4 regions of the Ideonella sp. sgz306126 genome follow, and region 4 is predicted to be linked to each of the others. Evidence: predicted binding sites of a transcription regulator. Region 4 holds the regulator's gene; each other region holds the start of a gene.
What was found. The regulator LexA, encoded in region 4, represses DNA repair genes until DNA is damaged. The targets are predictions, from matches to a motif close to ACTGTATNNNNATACAGT.
Positions count from the first base shown of each region.

Region 1 (4,596 bases), 370 kb from region 4:
ATCGCCAACGACATCATCCACTCGAAGGACGGCGACAAGCATGTGGCCGCCTACGACGTGATGGCCGAGGCGCTGGAGGCTCAGGGCGATCCCGAAGGGGCGCTTTGGGTGCTGCGCGATGCGGCCACCGTGGTGCCGTCGGCGCGCCGCCACCGGCTGGTCGGTGAAAGCGCCTACCGCAACGGCGACCTCGACACCGCCAAGGAAAGCTTTCTCAAGGTCACCAAGAGCACGGGCAATTCGGTGACGGCGCAGGCCCAGGACACGCTCAGCCTGGCCCAGACCCTGGTCGACCGGCACGAGACCAACGAAGCGCTGGCCCTGTTGGGCGATGGTCCGAGCGCCCATCGCAACAACCCGCAATTCGAACAGGTGTCGTTGGCGATCCGCGCCCAGGCCCAGGCCATCGCCGGCGACGCCGATGGCGCCCAGCAGACCTTGCGCCGCGCCCGCGAGACCATGCGCAAGGCCAAGGCCGACTTCGGCACCATCGCGCTGGCCAAGGCGGAACTGGTCACCGGGCATGAAGCAGCCGGGTTGGCGCTGCTCGAGAAGGCGGTCAGTGCCGACCACGAGAACCCGAGGGTTCGTCAGTTGATCGGCAAGGCGCTGCGCGACACCGGGCACGAGGACAAGATGGCGCAGGTCATCGATGCCGCCGCGGCCGGGCTGGAATCGCGGGTGAAGGAGGCCAAAGCCTTGTTCCGTGACAGCCGCATCGACGAGGCGCTGGCGACGATCGAGGCCGCTGTGCAGGACTACCCCGAAAACACCGGCGTGCTGCTTCAGGCGGCGCAGATGAACTGCCTGTCGCTGCGGCTGAAAAAGGCGCTCAACGCCACGGTGGTCGAGCGGGTGCAGCTCTACCTGACCCGTCTTGAAAAACTGATGCCGGCCAATGACCGGGTCACCCAGATGCAACGCTATTTCCGCGAGACGCTGGGGGCCCTGAGCCGCCCCAGCAGCGCTGCGGCGTGAGGACGGCACGCCATGAGTCCGGCCCTGATGGCACTCGTGGTGCACGACCTGAAGAATGAACTCGGTGCACTGGAAGCCACCCTGGCGACGTTGGCGACCCGAGCCGAAACCGCCGCAGCGGCCAGCGCCCATCGCCAATGCGCCGAGTTGCGCCAGCGCTTCATTCAGTTTCTGACCCTGTACGGCCCGGACGCCGAATTGCGCGTCCATGCGAGCGACGAATCCCCTTTGGCGTTGCTGTTGAGCTTGCTCGAGCGCGGCCGGGTGTTGCACCCCGACCTCCACTTGGAAGCGGTCGGCCTCGAAGCCGCGCCTGCGTTCTGGTATTTCGACGCCCGCCTGGTTCGCCTGGCGCTGGATGCCGCCTTGCACAATGCGGGCCGCTTCGCGCAGAAGACGATCACGCTGCAGGCGCTGGAACTGGACGGTTTTCTGGTTCTTCGCATCGACGATGACGGCCCCGGTCCGGGGGCGGTCGACCCGCAGGCCCTCCATGCCACCGGCCTGGGCACGGCACTGTGCGAGGCCGTTGGCCATGCCCACCACTGCGGCCCGCGGCAGGGCCGGGCCCGGCTGTTGCCGCGCCCGGGTGGCGGCGCCCGCTTCGAGCTCTGGCTGGCCTGATTCCGGCTAGAACAGACTGATCTGGGCGTCTGCCGGACCACCGGCCACCGGCTGGCGCCGCGGCGGCCGAAAACGAGTCAGGTCGAGGGCTGGCCGATCGGTGTGCAAACCCAGGCGCCGCGTGCTGGTCGCGAACCGCTGACGGATCAGATCGGCCCAGACGCCTTGGCCGGTCATGCGCGTCCCGAACCGGGCATCGTTGTCCTTGCCCTGCCGCAGGTCGCGGATGCGCGCCATCACGCGACGCGCGCGATCGGGAAAGTGCTGCTCCAGCCACTGCTGGAACAAGGGGTTCACTTCCCAGGGCAGGCGCAACACGATGGAAAAGGCGCTGCTCGCGCCGGCCTGCGCCGCGGCGGCAAGGATGCGCTCGATCTCGGGCTCGTTGATGAACGGAATCACCGGCGACACGCTCACCCCCACCGGCACGCCGGCATCGGACAGCGTGCGGATGGTCTGCAGCCGCCGCGCCGGCGATGTCGCCCTCGGCTCCAGGATACGGGCCAGCGCGGGGTCCAGCGTGGTCAGCGAAATGAACACCTGCGCCATGCCCTCCCTGGCCATCGGCGCGATCAGGTCCAGGTCGCGCTCGACACCCGCCGACTTGGTGATGATGGAAAACGCGTGTCGGCAACCCGCCAACACCTCGATCACACCGCGGGTGATGCGCAAACGCCGTTCAATCGGCTGGTACGCATCGGTCACCGATCCGATGTTGAGCGACTTCGGCACGTAGCTCGCGCGCGCCAGCGTGTCGCGCAAGCGCTCGGCCGCATTGATCTTGGCGACGATCCGGGTCTCGAAATCCAGTCCGGGCGACAGGTTCAGATAGCTGTGGGTCGGCCGCGCGTAGCAGTAGATGCAGCCGTGCTCGCAGCCCCGGTACGGGTTGATCGAGAGATCGAAGCGGATGTCGGGCGAATCGTTGCCGCTGACGATCGAGGCGACCCGTTCTTCGATCACCTGGGTCCCCGTCGACAGCGATGAGGACCGGACCTCCTGTTGGACACCGCCCCAGCCGTCATCCACCGCCTCGCGCTGGTCAACGCTGAATCGATGGGGGATGACCCAACTCGTGCCGCGTCCCCGCAACGCCTCCGCGGGAGCCGTCATGGATCCGGAAGGCGACGTGAGGGGGAGGCAAGGCATACTGTATTTTCATACAGTTCGCTATCCTCCGCAAGCGACGACACCTTGCCCTGTCGGAGGCCGGACCGCCGAGACACGGCCGGATCAGGAGCCCTCAGTATTCACCGCCCATATGGGCATCCGGCGCCAGGTTGTCGAACCGGGTCAGCGGTTTCAGGAAGGCCAGGTGCAACGCACCCACCGGGCCGTTACGCTGTTTGCCGATGATGATCTCGGCGGTCCCCGGCACCTTGGAGTCTTCGCGGTTGTAGTAGTCGTCGCGATAGATGAACATGATGACGTCGGCGTCCTGCTCGATGGCGCCCGACTCGCGCAGATCGCTCATCATCGGCCGCTTGTCGGTGCGCGTCTCGACGCTTCGGTTGAGCTGCGACAGCGCGATCACCGGGCAGTTCAGTTCCTTGGCCAGCGCCTTCAAGCCACGCGAGATCTCCGAAATCTCGGTCGCACGGTTCTCGCCCGACGCATTGCCGCTGCCGCTCATCAACTGCAGGTAGTCGATCACGATCAGGCCGAGCTTGCCGCATTGGCGTGCCTGGCGCCGCGCCCGGGCGCGCAGTTCGGCCGGGTTCAGCGCCGGGGTCTCGTCGATGTAGATCGACGACTTCGACAGCTTGTCCACCGCCTCGGTCAGCCGCCCCCAATCGTCGTCGCGCAGCTTGCCGGTGCGCAGGCCGGATTGGTCGATCCGGCCGAGCGAGCCCACCATCCGCAACGCCAGTTGCGAGGCGCCCATTTCCATCGAGAACACCACCACCGGCAGGCCTTCGTTCACCGCCACGTTCTCGGCGATGTTCAGCGCGAAGGCGGTTTTGCCCATCGAGGGCCGAGCGGCGAGGATGATCAGATCGCCGCCCTGCAGACCGGCCGTCATCCGGTCGAGTTCGAAGAAACCGGTGCGCACGCCGGTGACGTCCTCGGCGCCGTTCTCGGCCAGCTCCGTGACGCGGTCGATCAACTGCATCACCAGGGTGTCCATGCCCTGGAAACCCTGTTTGGTGCGCTGCCCTTCCTCGCCGATCTTGAAGATCTTGCCTTCGGCCTCGTCCAGGATCTGCGAGACCTGCTTGCCCTGCGGATTGAAGGCCTGGGTGGCGATGTCGTCGCTGGCGGCGATCAGCTTGCGCAGGATCGCCCGCTCGCGGACGATCTCGGCATAGCGGCGCAGATTCGCTGCGCTGGGCACGCTTTGCGCCAGCGCGTTGAGATAGGCCAGCCCACCGCATTCGGCCGCCTTGCCCAGGTTCTGCAGCTGCTCGAAGACGGTGATCACGTCGGCGGGCTTGGACTGACCGATCAGCGTACCGACCGCACCGAAGATCATGCGGTGCTCGTAACGGTAGAAGTCGTCCTCCTTCAGCACGTCGGCGGCACGGTCCCAGGCACCGTTGTCCAGCATCAGGCCGCCCAGCACGCTTTGCTCGGCTTCGATCGAGTGCGGCGGGACGCGCAGGCGTGCGACCTCCTCGTCTCGGGGAGCACTGCGCGGATCGTGGGCGTCGAAGATCGTGGACATCTGGGAATGATAGGGTCCAGGCCTCCGCGGAGCTGTGGACAAGCCTGTGGATTTCGCGGGGAATGACGGTGAAGATCCACGCCACGCCAGAATGACAAAGGCCGGTTCGAGAACCGGCCTTGTTCAGTGACGAGGGATCGCGACGATCAGTCGGTCTCGCCCACCACCTTGACGGTGATCTCGACCACCACGTCGGTGTGGGCCGCGACGCTGACCGGGAACTCGCCCACGGCCTTCAGCGGGCCGTGCGGCATGCGCACCTGAGCCTTCGCGATCTGGAAGCCTTGCTTGGCCAGCGCGTCCGCCACGTCGTGGTTCGTGACCGAACC
Region 1 covers NZ_JBVYWP010000004.1:487,480-492,075, forward strand. Annotated here, with positions in the region: gene AC0N04_RS14650 (tetratricopeptide repeat protein) at 1-978, shown strand, start outside; gene AC0N04_RS14655 (histidine kinase) at 991-1,602, shown strand; gene AC0N04_RS14660 (PA0069 family radical SAM protein) at 1,609-2,715, opposite strand; gene dnaB (replicative DNA helicase) at 2,846-4,267, opposite strand; gene rplI (50S ribosomal protein L9) at 4,414-4,596, opposite strand, start outside.
Region 1: AC0N04_RS14660 (PA0069 family radical SAM protein) is a predicted target of LexA. The motif match lies at 2,752-2,769, and genes of this name have one in related genera.

Region 2 (4,596 bases), on a different contig from region 4:
CGCTCGGCCCGGCCGGCAAGGCGCTCGCCGGCGCGATGGGCAAGGGCTACGCGCTCAGCGAAAACGGCACGGCCCAGTTCGGCTACGTGCTGACCTATGTCATCAACGCCGACGGCACCTGGGTCGGCATGTCGCCCGACCTCGGCGGCGTGTTCAACTCGGGCACCTGGGTCAAGGGCGCGCCCGCGGCCGCGATGGGCCTGAAGTCCACGCTGGGCAAGTAAGCGTCCGTCCCGACGTCGCTGGCGTGCCGGCGATTCGTCGCGAGACCCTCGCTCCGGGCCGCTGCCGCACGCAGCGGCCTTTTTCATTCATGCGTGAACAGGCCGTGCGACGCAGCGCCGCTCACACCACGGTCGACGACGTGCCAGCCGTCAGATGAAAGCGCACCGTGAATCGAACCCCAGGGCCTTCACCCGGGGGCAAGACCGCCGTCAGGCGGGCCGGCTCGATGAGGATCTCGGCGTCGTGCTTGTCGGCCACCTCCTTGACGATCGCCAGGCCCAGCCCGCTGCCGTCGACGTCCGTCCCCAGCACCCGGTAGAACGGCTGGAACACCTGCTCCCGCTCGGCCTCGGGAATGCCGGGGCCGTTGTCCTCGACCTGCAGCACCATCACCTGGCCGAAGGGGTCGGGAATCACACGCACGGTCACCGTGCCCCCTTCGGGCGTGTACTGCAAGGCGTTGTCGACCAGGTTGCGGATCATCTCGCGCACCAGCAGCGGCTGGCCGACGAGCCGGGGCAGGGTCTCGTCGCTCTCGGGGCCCTCAAAGCCCAGGTCGATGCGCTTGTCCATGGCCTTGGGCACGAAGTCCCGCACCACCTCGGTGGCCAGGCGCGCGAGGTTGAAGGCCAGTTGCCTGCGGGCCTGTTCCTCGTCCTCGGCGCGCGCCATGGACAGGAGCTGGTTGACCATGTGCGCCGCCCGCTGGCTGGACAGCGCGATCTGCTGCAACGAGCGCTTCACCGATTTCGGATCCCCGCCGGCGTCGATCTCGCGCTGGGCCAGTTCGGCCTGGGTCCGCAGGCCCGCCAGGGGAGTCTTCAACTGATGGGCTGCATCGGCCAGGAAGTGCTTCTGGCTGCCCATGGATTGGTCGAGTCGGGCCAGCAGGTCGTTGATCGAGCGCACCAGCGGCGCGACTTCCTCGGGTGCGTCGTGCTCGTCGATCGGGCTCAGGTCGTGGCTCTCGCGCTGCCGAATGCGCTGCTGCAGCAGGTTCAGCGGTGCGATGCCGCGCGCCAGCGCAAACCACACCAGCAGCACCGCCAGTGGCAGGATCACGAACTGCGGGAGGATCACGCCCTTGATGATCTCGGTGGCCAGGCGCGAGCGCTTGTCCATCGTCTCGGCCACCTGCACCAGCGCCACCGCCGAGGGGGCGCCGTCGCCCGCGGCCGGCCGCAGGCTGGCCACCCGCACCGGCTCGTTCTGGATCACCTCGTCGCGGAACGCGATCTCGCCCGGCGCCGCACTTTCGTGTTCATGGTCGAGCGCGGGGACCTCGGGATCGCCGGCCAGGCGCTCGCCTTGCGGCCCCAGCACCTGAAAGTAGACCCGGTCGACATCGTCGCTGCGCAGCAGCGCGGCCGCCGACTCGGACAGATGCAGGGGCTGGCTGCCTCGCGGCTGCGCGGCTTCCAGATTCATCTGCTGCGCGATCATCCGGGTCAACTGCGCCAGGTCGCGGTCATAAGGCCGCGCCGCGATGTTCTGCGCCACCAGCCAGGTCAGCGCCACGCTCATCGGCCACAGCAGCAGCAGCGGCGCGAGCATCCAATCCAGGATCTCGCCGAACAGCGAATGCTGTTCACGCGGGGACGAGGTGGCCGACGGCGGAGGAGGAAAGGCCCGCATGGGCTCTCAGCATAGCGCCCGGCGGATGCCGGGTGTCTCCGGTCACGTCGCGATCTTTTCCAGGCAGTAGCCCAGCCCGCGCACCGTGGCGATGCGGATCGGCCCCTGCTCGATCTTCTTGCGCAGGCGATGGATGTAGACCTCGATCGCGTTGTTGCTCACCTCTTCGCCCCATTCGCACAGGCGGGCGACCAGCTGGTCCTTGCTGACCAGGCGTCCGGCGCGCTGCAGCAGCACTTCCAGCAGGCTGATTTCGCGCGCCGACAACTCCACCATCTGCTCGTTGATGTAAGCCACGCGACCGGTGGCGTCGAAGCTCAGCGGGCCATGCTTGATGATGCTGGAGGCGGTGCCCAGCCCGCGCCGCGTCAGCGCGCGCACCCGGGCCTCCAGTTCCTGCAGAGAAAACGGCTTGGCCATGTAGTCGTCGGCACCCAGGTCCAGGCCCTTGACACGTTGCTCGACCGAATCGGCCGCGGTCAGGATCAGCACCGGCATCGACGATCCCCGGGCGCGCAGTTTGCGAAGCACCTCTAGACCGTGCAGGCGCGGCAGGCCCAGATCCAGGATGACCAGATCGAACTCGTGCGACGCCAGCGCGGCGTCGGCTTCGGTGCCGCTGCTCACCTGGTCGACCGCATAGCCGGCCCCGCGCAGGGAGCGCAGCAGGCCATCGGCCAACACCTGGTCATCTTCCGCAATCAGGATACGCATACTGCTTGTCTCCATGCACGACCCGTGCGGTGCAGGATCGGCCTGTTATTTATTTTGGGGAGCCCGTCGGAACGGCAAGGCTTGACGGCGTCAAACTACTGTACGAATATCCAGTTTCTGCCATAATCATCATAACCCTCAGGAGAACCGCATGGACGCCCAGACCAAGACCCTCAACCCCGAAAAAGCCAAGGCACTGCAAGCGGCGCTGTCGCAGATCGAAAAGCAGTTCGGCAAGGGGTCCATCATGCGCCTGGGCGAGGGCGAGGTGATCGAGGACATCCAGGTCGTGTCCACCGGTTCGCTCGGGCTGGACATCGCGCTGGGTGTGGGCGGCCTGCCCCGCGGCCGCGTGATCGAGATCTACGGTCCGGAGTCCTCCGGCAAGACCACGCTGACCCTGCAGGTGGTGGCAGAGATGCAAAAGCTCGGCGGGGTCGCGGCCTTCATCGACGCGGAGCACGCGCTCGACATCCAGTACGCGCAGAAGCTGGGCGTGAACCTGCAGGAGCTGCTGATCAGCCAACCCGATACCGGCGAGCAGGCGCTGGAGATCGTCGATTCACTGGTGCGTTCCGGCGCGGTGGATCTGGTGGTCATCGACTCGGTGGCCGCCCTCACGCCCAAGGCCGAAATCGAAGGCGAGATGGGCGATTCGCTGCCCGGCCTGCAGGCCCGCCTGATGAGCCAGGCGCTGCGCAAGCTGACCGGCACGATCAAGAAGTCGAACTGCATGGTCATCTTCATCAACCAGATCCGCATGAAGATCGGCGTGATGTTCGGCAGCCCCGAAACCACCACCGGTGGCAACGCGCTGAAGTTCTACGCGTCGGTGCGCCTGGACATCCGTCGCATCGGCTCGATCAAGAAGGGCGAAGAGGTGGTGGGCAACGAGACCCGCGTCAAGGTCGTCAAGAACAAGGTCGCCCCGCCGTTCAAGGAGGCCGAGTTCGACATCCTTTATGGCGAAGGCACCAGCCGCGAGGGCGAGATCATCGACCTGGGCGTGGCGGCCAAGATCGTCGACAAGTCCGGCGCCTGGTACGCCTACAACGGCGAGAAGATCGGGCAGGGCAAGGACAATTCGCGCGAGTTCCTGCGCGAGAACCCCGACATCGCCTTCGAGATCGAGAACAAGGTTCGCGCGGCCTTGGGTGTGCCGCTGCTGCCGTCCGAAGCCGAAGCGGGCTAGGCCTTTCGTCGCCATCGCTCAGCACGCTGGCGGTATGGCGCACACCCCGCCCAGCCTCAAGGCCCAGGCGCTGGCGTTGCTGGCTCGGCGCGAGCACAGCCGCGCCGAGTTGCGCGTCAAGCTGCTCGGCCACGCCAAAAAGCTCGCACGGCTGCAGCGCAGCGCCGTCGCGTTGGCCGCTGCGCCGGACGAGCTCGCGCTCAGCCGGGGTCGCGACGACGTGGCAGACGCCGATGTCGCCGCCGAGGTCGACGCGGTGCTGGACTGGCTGGCCCAGCAGCGCCATCAAAGCGATCCGCGTTTCGTCGAAGGCCGGGTGCATGCCCGGGCTGGGCGATGGGGGCAGGCCCGCATTCGTCAGGAACTGGCTCGTCACGGGGTCGAGCTGGACGCCGACACCGCCCGCCAACTGCGCGACACCGAACTGGAGCGCGCCCGGGAGGTCTGGCGTCGCCGCTTCGGTGTCCTTGCCACGCAGGCGCCCGAGCGGGCACGCCAGATGCGTTTTCTGGCCGCCAGGGGCTTCGCCGCCGATGTGATTCGGCGCATCGTGGGGGGGCGCGACGACGAGTGACGGCGCACCCGGTCCGGCGCGCCCAAAGCGATGCCGGGTGAGTCCGGATGCTGCAATGCAGCATGCGTGCTACAGTCAAAAACGCGTCGCCAGACGCGCCCCGGCATGCAGTGCACAGGGTGTAGCTGGCGCCTGCACCGCCGCCTGTCGCGACCGATCCTTCACGCCCCGTCAGCCTCACGCCAACAATCTGTCGCAAAATCGCGCGCCGGAAACACTGGCCTGGCCCGCCGGTGAGCCGCGGTTTGCGGTGATC
Region 2 covers NZ_JBVYWP010000002.1:215,227-219,822, reverse strand. Annotated here, with positions in the region: gene AC0N04_RS05370 (hypothetical protein) at 1-224, shown strand, start outside; gene AC0N04_RS05365 (sensor histidine kinase) at 346-1,860, opposite strand; gene AC0N04_RS05360 (response regulator) at 1,903-2,574, opposite strand; gene recA (recombinase RecA) at 2,726-3,766, shown strand; gene AC0N04_RS05350 (RecX family transcriptional regulator) at 3,801-4,340, shown strand.
Region 2: recA (recombinase RecA) is a predicted target of LexA. The motif match lies at 2,672-2,689, and genes of this name have one in related genera.

Region 3 (4,596 bases), on a different contig from region 4:
GTTGGCCGACAACGCGACGCTGATGTCGACCACGGACGCCAAGGGCCGCATCACCTACGCCAACGCCGCGTTCATCGAGGTCTCCGGGTACAGCCGCGAGGAACTCCAGGGCCAGCCGCACAACGTGGTCCGGCATCCCGACATGCCCAGCGAGGCGTTCGCCGACATGTGGGCCACGCTCAAAGGCGGCGAGCCCTGGACCGGCCTGGTGAAGAACCGCCGCAAGAACGGCGACCACTATTGGGTGCGCGCCAGCGCGGTGCCGGTGATGCGCGGGGGGCAGCCCATCGGCTACCTGTCGGTGCGCACCAAGGCCTCGCGCGAGGAGATCGCCGCGGCCGAGTCGCTGTACCGCGAGATCCGCGAAGGACGGGCCGGCGGCCGGCGCCTCCACAAGAGCCTGGTCGTGCGCAAGGGGGTGCTGCACACCTGGCAGCGCTGGCGGCAGATGCTGTCCACGCGCGGACGCATCCGCCTCACCATGGCCGCCATGGTGCTGGCCTGCATCGTCTTTGGCGCGCTGCTCGGCCTGAAGTCGTTCGATCTGCTGAAGCTGGCCGGCCTGTGCGCCGGGGCGGGTGCGGTCGGCTCGTGGATCTTCGAGCTGCAGTTCGCCCGGCCGCTGGAATGGCTGCGGCGGCAGGCGCTGGGGGTCGCCACCGGCGCGGCCCGCGATGTGACGCCGATGGACCGCGTCGACGAGATCGGCATGGCGATGCGCACCATCAGCCAGCTTGGCCTGATGTTCCGCTGGATCATCGACGACGTCCGCCAGCAGGTGGTCACGGTGCAGACGGCGACCCACGAGATCGCCCAGGGCAACACCGACCTGAGCGGCCGCACCGAGCAGGCGGCGGCCAGCCTGCAGCAAACCGCTGCCTCGATGGAACAGATGACGGCGACGCTCCAGCACAGCGTCGCGACCGCGCAGCAGGCGAGCCAGCTCTCGGTCTCGGCCAGCGACGCGGCGACGCGCGGCGGGACGGCGGTCTCGCAGGTGGTGGCGACGATGAGCGACATCACGTCGAGCTCGAAGAAGATCGCCGACATCATCGGCGTGATCGACGGCATCGCGTTCCAGACCAACATCCTGGCGCTCAATGCCGCGGTGGAGGCGGCGCGCGCGGGCGAGCAGGGGCGCGGTTTCGCGGTGGTCGCGTCCGAGGTCCGGTCGCTGGCGCAGCGCTCGGCCGGCGCGGCGCGCGAGATCAAGACCCTGATCGGCGCCAGCGTCGAGAAGGTCGAGGTCGGCGCCCGCCTGGTGGACGACGCCGGCAAGACGATGGACGACATCGTGGACCAGGTCCGGCGGGTCTCGGGGCTGATCGGCCAGATCAGCTCGTCGACCACCGAACAGGGCGCCGGCATCGCGCAGGTCGGGCAGGCCGTTTCGCACCTCGACCACATCACGCAGCAGAACGCGGCGCTGGTCGAGCAGGCGGCGGCGGCATCGCAAAGCCTGCGCGAGCAGGCCGGCCATCTGGTCGAGGCGGTGGCCGTGTTCCGTTGACCGCGCCCGCCGTCCCCAGGGTGCATTCGTGAGTGACGTCGACGCCCAGATCGAGGCCCGGGTCGCCTTGGACCGGCTGCGCCTGTTGTTCAGGCAGTCCTTCATCGCCAATTTCGGCAGCTTCATCGGTGCCTGCCTGCTGGGCGGATTGCTGTGGGAGGCCGTCGATCACGTCCTGATCAGCCGCTGGCTGGCGCTGCTGGCCGCCAGCAGCGTGGTGCGGCTGGCGGTGTTCGTGGCCTACCTGCGTGCGCCCGAGGCCGACCGCACCCCGGACCGCTGGGAGCGCCCCTACTGGATCACGCTGCTGAGCTCCTCCACCGTCTGGGGCCTCGGCGCGCTGGTGTTGATGGCCCGCGGCGATCCGTTGACGCAGGTCCTCGTGCTGTTCTTCGCCATCGGGATGGCCGGCAGCGCGGTATCGGTCTACACCGCCTACCGCTCGATGACCCTGGCGGCCATGGCGATCGTCCTGCTGCCGGGTACGGTCTTCCTGCTGTGCCAGCCGACCGCGATGCAACGCGGGCTGGCCGTGGCGGCGCTGCTGTTTTCCGGGTCGGTCGTGCGAGCGACGCGCGTGCTGTCCGACGCCTTGCAGACGGCGTTCCGGTTGACGCACGAGCTGGACCGGGCCCACGAGATCGCCGTCAGCGCGGCGCGGACCGACGTGCTCACGGGGTTGAACAACCGACGGGCCTTCGTGGAGCGTGCCGAACAGCTGTTCTGCGAGAGCCGGCTGTCCCGGCGGCCCCAGTGCGCGCTGGTGATCGACATCGATCATTTCAAGCAGATCAACGACCGCCACGGCCATGCGGTGGGCGACCTCGTGCTGTCCACGGTGGGGGCGTTGTTGCGGGCGCGGTTGCGGCATTCCGATCTCTGCGGCCGGCTCGGCGGCGAGGAGTTCGCCGTGCTGCTGCCGGACACCGGGCCGGGCGCCGCGATGGCGGTCGGCGAACAGCTGCGCAGCGCGATCGCTGCGCTGGACATCGAGGCGGCCGGCGGGCGAAGGGTGCGCCTCACCGCGAGCCTGGGCCTGGCCGCAGGCCGCCAGACCGACGATCTGCAGAGCCTGCTGATGCGTGCCGACCAGGCCATGTACCGGGCCAAGGCCGACGGCCGCGACCAGGTGGCCGGCCTGCAGGCCGAGTCCTCCGAGTCCTCTTTGCACGTGCCCTCCATCACCGCGTCCTGAGCGTTCGCCCGCGATCCGGCGGAGATGGGAGAGGCGAGATCGGAATACTGTATATTTGTACAGTCTTGTTCCCGGTCTTGCGTCTTGCGCCGCGCGGGCCCCTCCGGTGTCCACCCTGTGATCGAACCCTCCATGGCAACCGTTCTGGCAACCGCCCTGCCGGGAGGCGTCGACCCGTCGGCGGCGCCGGCCTTCCCGCCGCGCCGCGCCGCGCCGGCCTGGCCTGCCGAACTGGCGTCGGCCCTCTGGCGTGGCAGCGAGATGGCGTCCCGGCGCTCGGCCGTCGTGGCGAGCGGCTTCGAAGCACTCGACCCCGAGCTGCCCGGTGGCGGTTGGCCCTGCAACGCGCTCACCGAGGTGCTGAGCCCGCAGCCCGCGGTGCTGGAGTGGCGCCTGCTCGGGCCGGCGCTGCGCCGGGTCGTGTCGGCCGGGGGGCAGGTCGTGGTCGTCGGTCCGCCGAGGGTGCCGCACCTGCCGGGATTACGGCATGCGGGCATCGACGACCGGCACCTGGTCTGGGTCCAGGCCGAGACCCTGGCCGAGCGCCTGTGGTGCACCGAGCAACTGGTCCGCTCCCAGGCCTGCGGCGCGCTGCTGGCCTGGCTGCCTCAGGCGCGGCCGGAGCAGGTCCGGCGCCTGCAGGTCTGCGCGCAGGGCTGCGACGGCCCGGTGTTCCTGCTCCGGCCGGCGACCGCACGGCGCGAGGCCTCGGCGGCGCCCCTGCGCGTCATGGCGACCTTCGATGTCGACTGGGCGGTGCAGGTGCAGGTGTTCAAGCGCAGCGGGCCGGTGCACGACGGCTGGCTGCGCCTGCCCTGCGTGCCCGGCGGCCTGTCGTCGGTGCTGACGCCGCGCCTGCAGCGGCCCAGCCGCTTGATCTCTTCCCGTGTTCCTGCCGAGGTGCCCGATGCTGTGGGCCGCGCTGTCCCTCCCGCCCGGCCCCGACGCCACGCCGCCGTCCCGTGACGCCCTCGAGGCGTTGGCCGCCTGGGCGCTCCAGTTCACGCCCCGGGTGGCGCTGCGCGACGAGGCCATCGTGATGGAGGTGCAGGCCAGCGTGCGCCTGTTCGGCGGCCGGCGGGCCTTGCGCGACCGGGTGGTCCAGGAAGGGGCCGAACTGGGGGTGGCGGCCGTGGCCTGGGCAACCAACAGCCTGGCCGCGCTGGCGCTGGCGCGGGCCGGCATCGAGAACGGTTTCAGGCGGCCCCTGCCGGTGCTGCTGGAGGCCTTGCCGATGGAGACGCTCAGCGCCGTCCAACCGCACCGGGCCACGCTGGCGCGGCTGGGCTGCCGGACGCTGGGCGACCTGCGGGCCTTGCCGCGCGGCGGCCTCGTCCGGCGCTTCGACCCGGCGCTGCTGGCCGCCCTGGACCAGGTCTACGGCCTGCAGCCCGAGGTTCATGACTGGGTGGCGCTGCCCGAGCGCTTCCAGGCCCGGCTGAGCTTGCCCTGCCGCGTCGAATACGCCCCGGCGATGCTGTTCGGCGCCCGGCGCCTGCTGCTGCAGATGGGCGGCTGGCTCGCCGCCCGGCAGTCCGGCATCACGGCCTTCGCGCTGCGCTGGGCGCATGACTCGGTGCGCGCCCGCCGGGCCGGCGAGGGCGGCGAGTTGATCCTCCGCACGGCCGAACCGACCCGGGACATCGAGCACCTGTGCCGCCTGCTGGCCGAGCATCTGGCCCGGGTCGAGCTGCAGGCACCGGCCGGCGACCTGATGCTCGACGCGCTGGAGCTGCGGCCGCTGGCACCGCCCAGCGGTTCCCTGTTGCCCGATCCGGCGCGCAGCGGCGAGTCCCTGTCCTGGGTCCTGGAGCGCCTGGCCGCCCGGCTGGGGCCGGCGCGGGTGCTGTGCCCGGTGCTCGCCGAAGACCACCGGCCGGAGTGGATGCAG
Region 3 covers NZ_JBVYWP010000003.1:490,704-495,299, forward strand. Annotated here, with positions in the region: gene AC0N04_RS10695 (methyl-accepting chemotaxis protein) at 1-1,510, shown strand, start outside; gene AC0N04_RS10700 (GGDEF domain-containing protein) at 1,539-2,705, shown strand; gene imuA (translesion DNA synthesis-associated protein ImuA) at 2,838-3,671, shown strand; gene AC0N04_RS10710 (Y-family DNA polymerase) at 3,613-4,596, shown strand, end outside.
Region 3: imuA (translesion DNA synthesis-associated protein ImuA) is a predicted target of LexA. The motif match lies at 2,752-2,769, and genes of this name have one in related genera.

Region 4 (4,596 bases):
CGGTCGTGCTGGGCGCGATGTCGCTGGATCTGTTCGCGGTCCTGCTGGGCGGGGCGACGGCCTTGCTGCCCATCTTCGCCAGGGACCTGCTGCACACCGGGCCCGCCGGCTTGGGCCTGCTGCGCTCCGCTCCGGCACTGGGGGCCGTCGGCGTGGGCCTGTGGCTGGCCCGCGCGCCGGTGGAGCGCCGTGCCGGACGATGGTTGATGGGCAGCGTGGCGCTGTTCGGCCTGGCGACGATCGGGTTCGCGCTGGCACGCGAGTTCTGGCTGGCCTTCGGAGCGCTGGCGGTCACCGGGGCCGCGGACATGGTCAATGTCGTGATCCGACAGTCGCTGGTGCAGCTCGAGACCCCGGACGCGATGCGGGGTCGCGTGGGCGCGGTGAACTCGGTGTTCATCGGCGCCAGCAACCAGCTCGGCGAATTCGAATCCGGCGCCACGGCGGCCCTGCTGGGGCCGGTCGGGTCGGTGCTGCTGGGCGGCCTGGGCACGCTGGCGGTGGTGGCGCTGTGGCTGCGCCTGTTCCCGGCGCTGCTGCGGCGCGATGGACTGCGCCCACCGCAGGCGTGAGCACGGCTGCCCGACCATGGGCCGCCGCGCGGGTCAGGCGGGCAGGTCAGGTCCGACCGGCACCTGGCCGTGCAACCGCTTGCGCTCCGGCGTGTAGGCCCACCAGGGCCGCGCCGGCGCGCCGTTCATGAAGTCGACGATGGCCAGGAAGGTGTCGAGCACGCAGGGGTCCTGACGCTTGCCGCTCAGCCGTTCGAGCTGGCGGTACAGCGCGAAGGCGTCGCGGCCGCGCAGGTCGGCGGGTTGCGCGATGCCCAGGCCGCGAAGATCCGCGGCCATGGCCGGGCCGACGTTGGGCAATTGCTCCAGGCGCCGGCAATCGCTAGCCCGGCTGACCTTGGGGCTCTTGATCGTTACCATGGCGTGACCGGGCCTGTCGCGTCAGATCAGCATGTGCTGCCGCACCAGCCCGACGGCGATGCCCTCGATCGAGAAGTCTTCGCGGTCGGGCGGCACCACGATCGGTTCGAAGTCGGGGTTCTCGGGCAGCAACTCGATGCCGTGGCGGCTGCGGTGGAAGCGCTTGACGGTGACTTCGTCATCCAGCCGGGCGACGACGATCTGGCCGTTGCGCGCGTCCGCGGTCTTCTGCACCGCCAGCAGGTCGCCGTCGACGATGCCTGCCCCCTGCATGCTCATGCCCTTGACCTTCAGCAGGTAGTCGGGCTTGCGCGGGAACAGGCTGGCTTCGAGCACGTAGGTCTGGTCGATGTGTTCCTGCGCCAGGATCGGATGACCGGCGGCCACCCGGCCGACCAGCGGCAACGTCAGCTGGGACAGGCTGGGCAGGGGCAGCATGTACTGTTTGCCGCGGGCCTCGTTGAGGGCGCGTAAAGTGCTGGACTGCAGGCGAATGCCGCGCGAGGTGCCGCCGATCAGCTCGATCACGCCCTTGCGCGCCAGGGCCTGCAGATGTTCCTCGGCCGCGTTGGGCGACTTGAAGCCCAGCTCGGCGGCAATTTCAGCCCGCGTGGGCGGTGAGCCGGTGCGGGCGATCGTGCTTTGCACCAGATCCAGGATCTGCTGCTGTCGGGCGGTGAGCTTGGGGCTTTCGATCATGGCGGGCTGAGGTTGCATCCAGTATCTGTATTTTTATCCAGACCTTCGAAAAATGCAAAACAATTCCGGCTTGATCGTCCTCCTCGGCACCGGCGGCACGATTGCGGGGACCGCGCGCGACGCCTCCGACAACGTCGGCTACACCGCGGGCCAGGTCGCCGTGGCCGACCTGGTGAGCGCGCTGCCGGCGCTGCGCGGGCGCGCGCTGGAGGCCGAGCAGGTGGCCCAGCTCAACAGCAAGGACATGGACCACGCGACCTGGCAACGGCTGGCCCGACGGGTGGCGCACCACCTCGCGCGGCCGGAGGTGGCGGGGCTGGTCATCCCGCATGGCACCGACACCCTGGAGGAGACGGCCTGGTTCCTGCAGCGCGTGCTGGCCCCCGCCAAGCCGGTGGTGCTGACCGCCGCGATGCGCCCCGCCAGCTCGCTGCAGGCCGACGGCCCGCAGAACCTGCTGGATGCCGTGACCGTGGCCGGTGTCGCCGGGGCCTGCGGCGTGCTGACCGTGCTGGCCGGCCGGGTGCATGGTCCGACGGAGGTGCGCAAGCTGCATCCCTACCGCGTCGACGCCTTCGGATCGGGCGACGCCGGGCCGCTGGCGGGGGTCGACGAAGGACGGGTGCAGCGCTGGCGCGACTGGCCGGCCGGCGAGCCGTTGGGGCTGGCCTGCGTGGACCGGCCGGTGACGCAATGGCCGCGCGTGGATGTGCTGGCCTGCCATGCCGGTGCCGACGGGGCGCTGGTGGCGGCGGTGCGGGCGCTGGGGGCCCGCGGCATCGTCGTCGAGGGCACCGGCAACGGCTCGGTGCACGTCGAGATGGAGCGCGCGCTGATGGCCGCCCAGGCCGACGGCATCCAGGTGCTGCGGGCCACGCGCTGCCAAGGCGGCAGCGTGGTCGGGGACCCGCCGGGCGCCTTGCCGTCGGCCGGCGCACTCACGCCGGGCAAGGCCCGGGTGGAGTTGCTGCTGCGCCTGCTGGCGGCCTCTCGCTGAGTCCGCTCGGCAGGCCGCCAGGTGCGACTCAGACCACGGTCAGGGTGACGTCGATGTTGCCGCGGGTGGCGTTCGAATAGGGACACACCTGGTGCGCCGCGGCCACCAGGCTCTCGGCGTCGGCACGGGCCATGCCCGGCACGCTGATCGCCATCGCCACCTGGATGCCGAAGCCGGCCGGGATCGGGCCGATGCCGACGTCGGCCGTGATCGACACCTCGTCCGGCAGCTTGATCTTGCGGCCTGCGGCGACGGCCTTCATCGCGCCGATGAAGCAGGCCGAATAGCCGGCCGCGAACATCTGCTCGGGATTGGTGCCCGGGCCGCCCGCGCCGCCCAGTTCGCGCGGTGTGCTGAGGGTCACCACCAGCGCATCGTCCGACGAACGTGCGGTGCCGGTACGGCCGCCGGTGGCGGTGGCATGGGCGGTGTAGAGGACTTTGTCGAGTGCCATGGGAAGGACCTTTCGGGAGCGGTCAGGCCGGAGCCTGGGACAGGTGCTGCCGCAGCGCCGTCAGGCGTTCGGTCAGCTCGGAGATGTCGCCCAGCGAACAGCCGGCGAGCGCCGCCATGCGCTGGGGGACGGTCTTCGCGCGTTGGCGCAGGGCGCGGCCGGTCGGGCTCAGGTACAGCAGCACGCGCCGCTCGTCGCTCGGGTCGCGCTGGCGGCTCAGCAGGCCGCTGCCTTCGAGGCGCTTGAGCAGCGGGGTCAACGTGCCGGAATCGAGGCCCAGCCGGTCGCCCAGCGCCGAGACCGGGATGCCGTCGGATTCCCACAGGGCCAGCATCGCCAGGTACTGCGGGTAGGTCAGACCCAGCGGGTCCAGCAGGGGCTTGTAGGCCCGGGTCATCGACAACGAGGCCGCATACAGCGCGAAGCACAGCTGGCGGTCCAGCGCCAGCCAGGAATCGGCGGGGGACGAGGCGGGCGACGGGTTCGACATGCGCGAATGATCGTTCAAAATTAAATTGCACACAACTTAAATGGTCTTGTGACTCTTGTGGCGGCGGCAGGCCCGCCGCCGGCGCGCGAGGTGCAGCGTGGGGCACGGCGGCGCGCCCCGGCGCGGTACCATTGCAGGTTCCGCGAAAGACCCGAGCCATGACTGCCAGCATCCTTCAGAAACTCCCCGTCGGCGAGCGCGTCGGCATTGCCTTTTCCGGCGGCCTGGACACCAGTGCCGCAGTGCACTGGATGCGAGCCAAGGGCGCGATCCCCTGTGCCTACACGGCCAACCTGGGCCAGCCCGACGAGACCGACTACGACGACATCCCGCGCAAGGCCCTGGCCTACGGTGCCGAGATCGCGCGCCTGATCGATTGCCGCCACCAGCTCGTGGCCGAGGGCATCTCGGCGATCCAGTGCGGCGCCTTCCACATCTCCACCGGCGGCGCCACCTACTTCAACACCACGCCGCTGGGCCGCGCCGTCACCGGCACCGCGCTGGTGGTGGCGATGCGCGACGACGGCGTCAACATCTGGGGCGACGGCAGCACCTACAAGGGCAACGACATCGAGCGCTTCTACCGCTACGGCCTGCTGGCCAATCCGGCGCTGCGCATCTACAAGCCCTGGCTGGACCAGACCTTCATCGACGAGTTGGGCGGCCGCAAGGAGATGAGCGAGTACCTGATCGCCGCCGGCTTCGACTACAAGATGAGCGTCGAGAAGGCCTACTCGACCGACTCCAACATCCTCGGCGCCACGCACGAGGCCAAGGACCTGGAGTTCCTGAACGCCGGCATCAACATCGTCAAGCCCATCATGGGCGTGGCCTTCTGGCGCGACGACGTGGAGGTCAAGCGCGAGACCGTCTCGGTGCGCTTCGAGGAAGGCATTCCGGTCGCGCTGAACGGCCAGACCTTCCCCGACCTGCTGAGCCTGTTCTACAAGGCCAACGAAATCGGCGGCCGCCACGGCCTGGGCATGTGCGACCAGATCGAGAACCGCATCATCGAGGCCAAGAG
Region 4 covers NZ_JBVYWP010000004.1:115,490-120,085, forward strand. Annotated here, with positions in the region: gene AC0N04_RS12985 (MFS transporter) at 1-572, shown strand, start outside; gene AC0N04_RS12990 (helix-hairpin-helix domain-containing protein) at 606-932, opposite strand; gene lexA (transcriptional repressor LexA) at 954-1,631, opposite strand; gene AC0N04_RS13000 (asparaginase) at 1,684-2,628, shown strand; gene AC0N04_RS13005 (organic hydroperoxide resistance protein) at 2,657-3,082, opposite strand; gene AC0N04_RS13010 (MarR family winged helix-turn-helix transcriptional regulator) at 3,105-3,572, opposite strand; gene argG (argininosuccinate synthase) at 3,731-4,596, shown strand, end outside.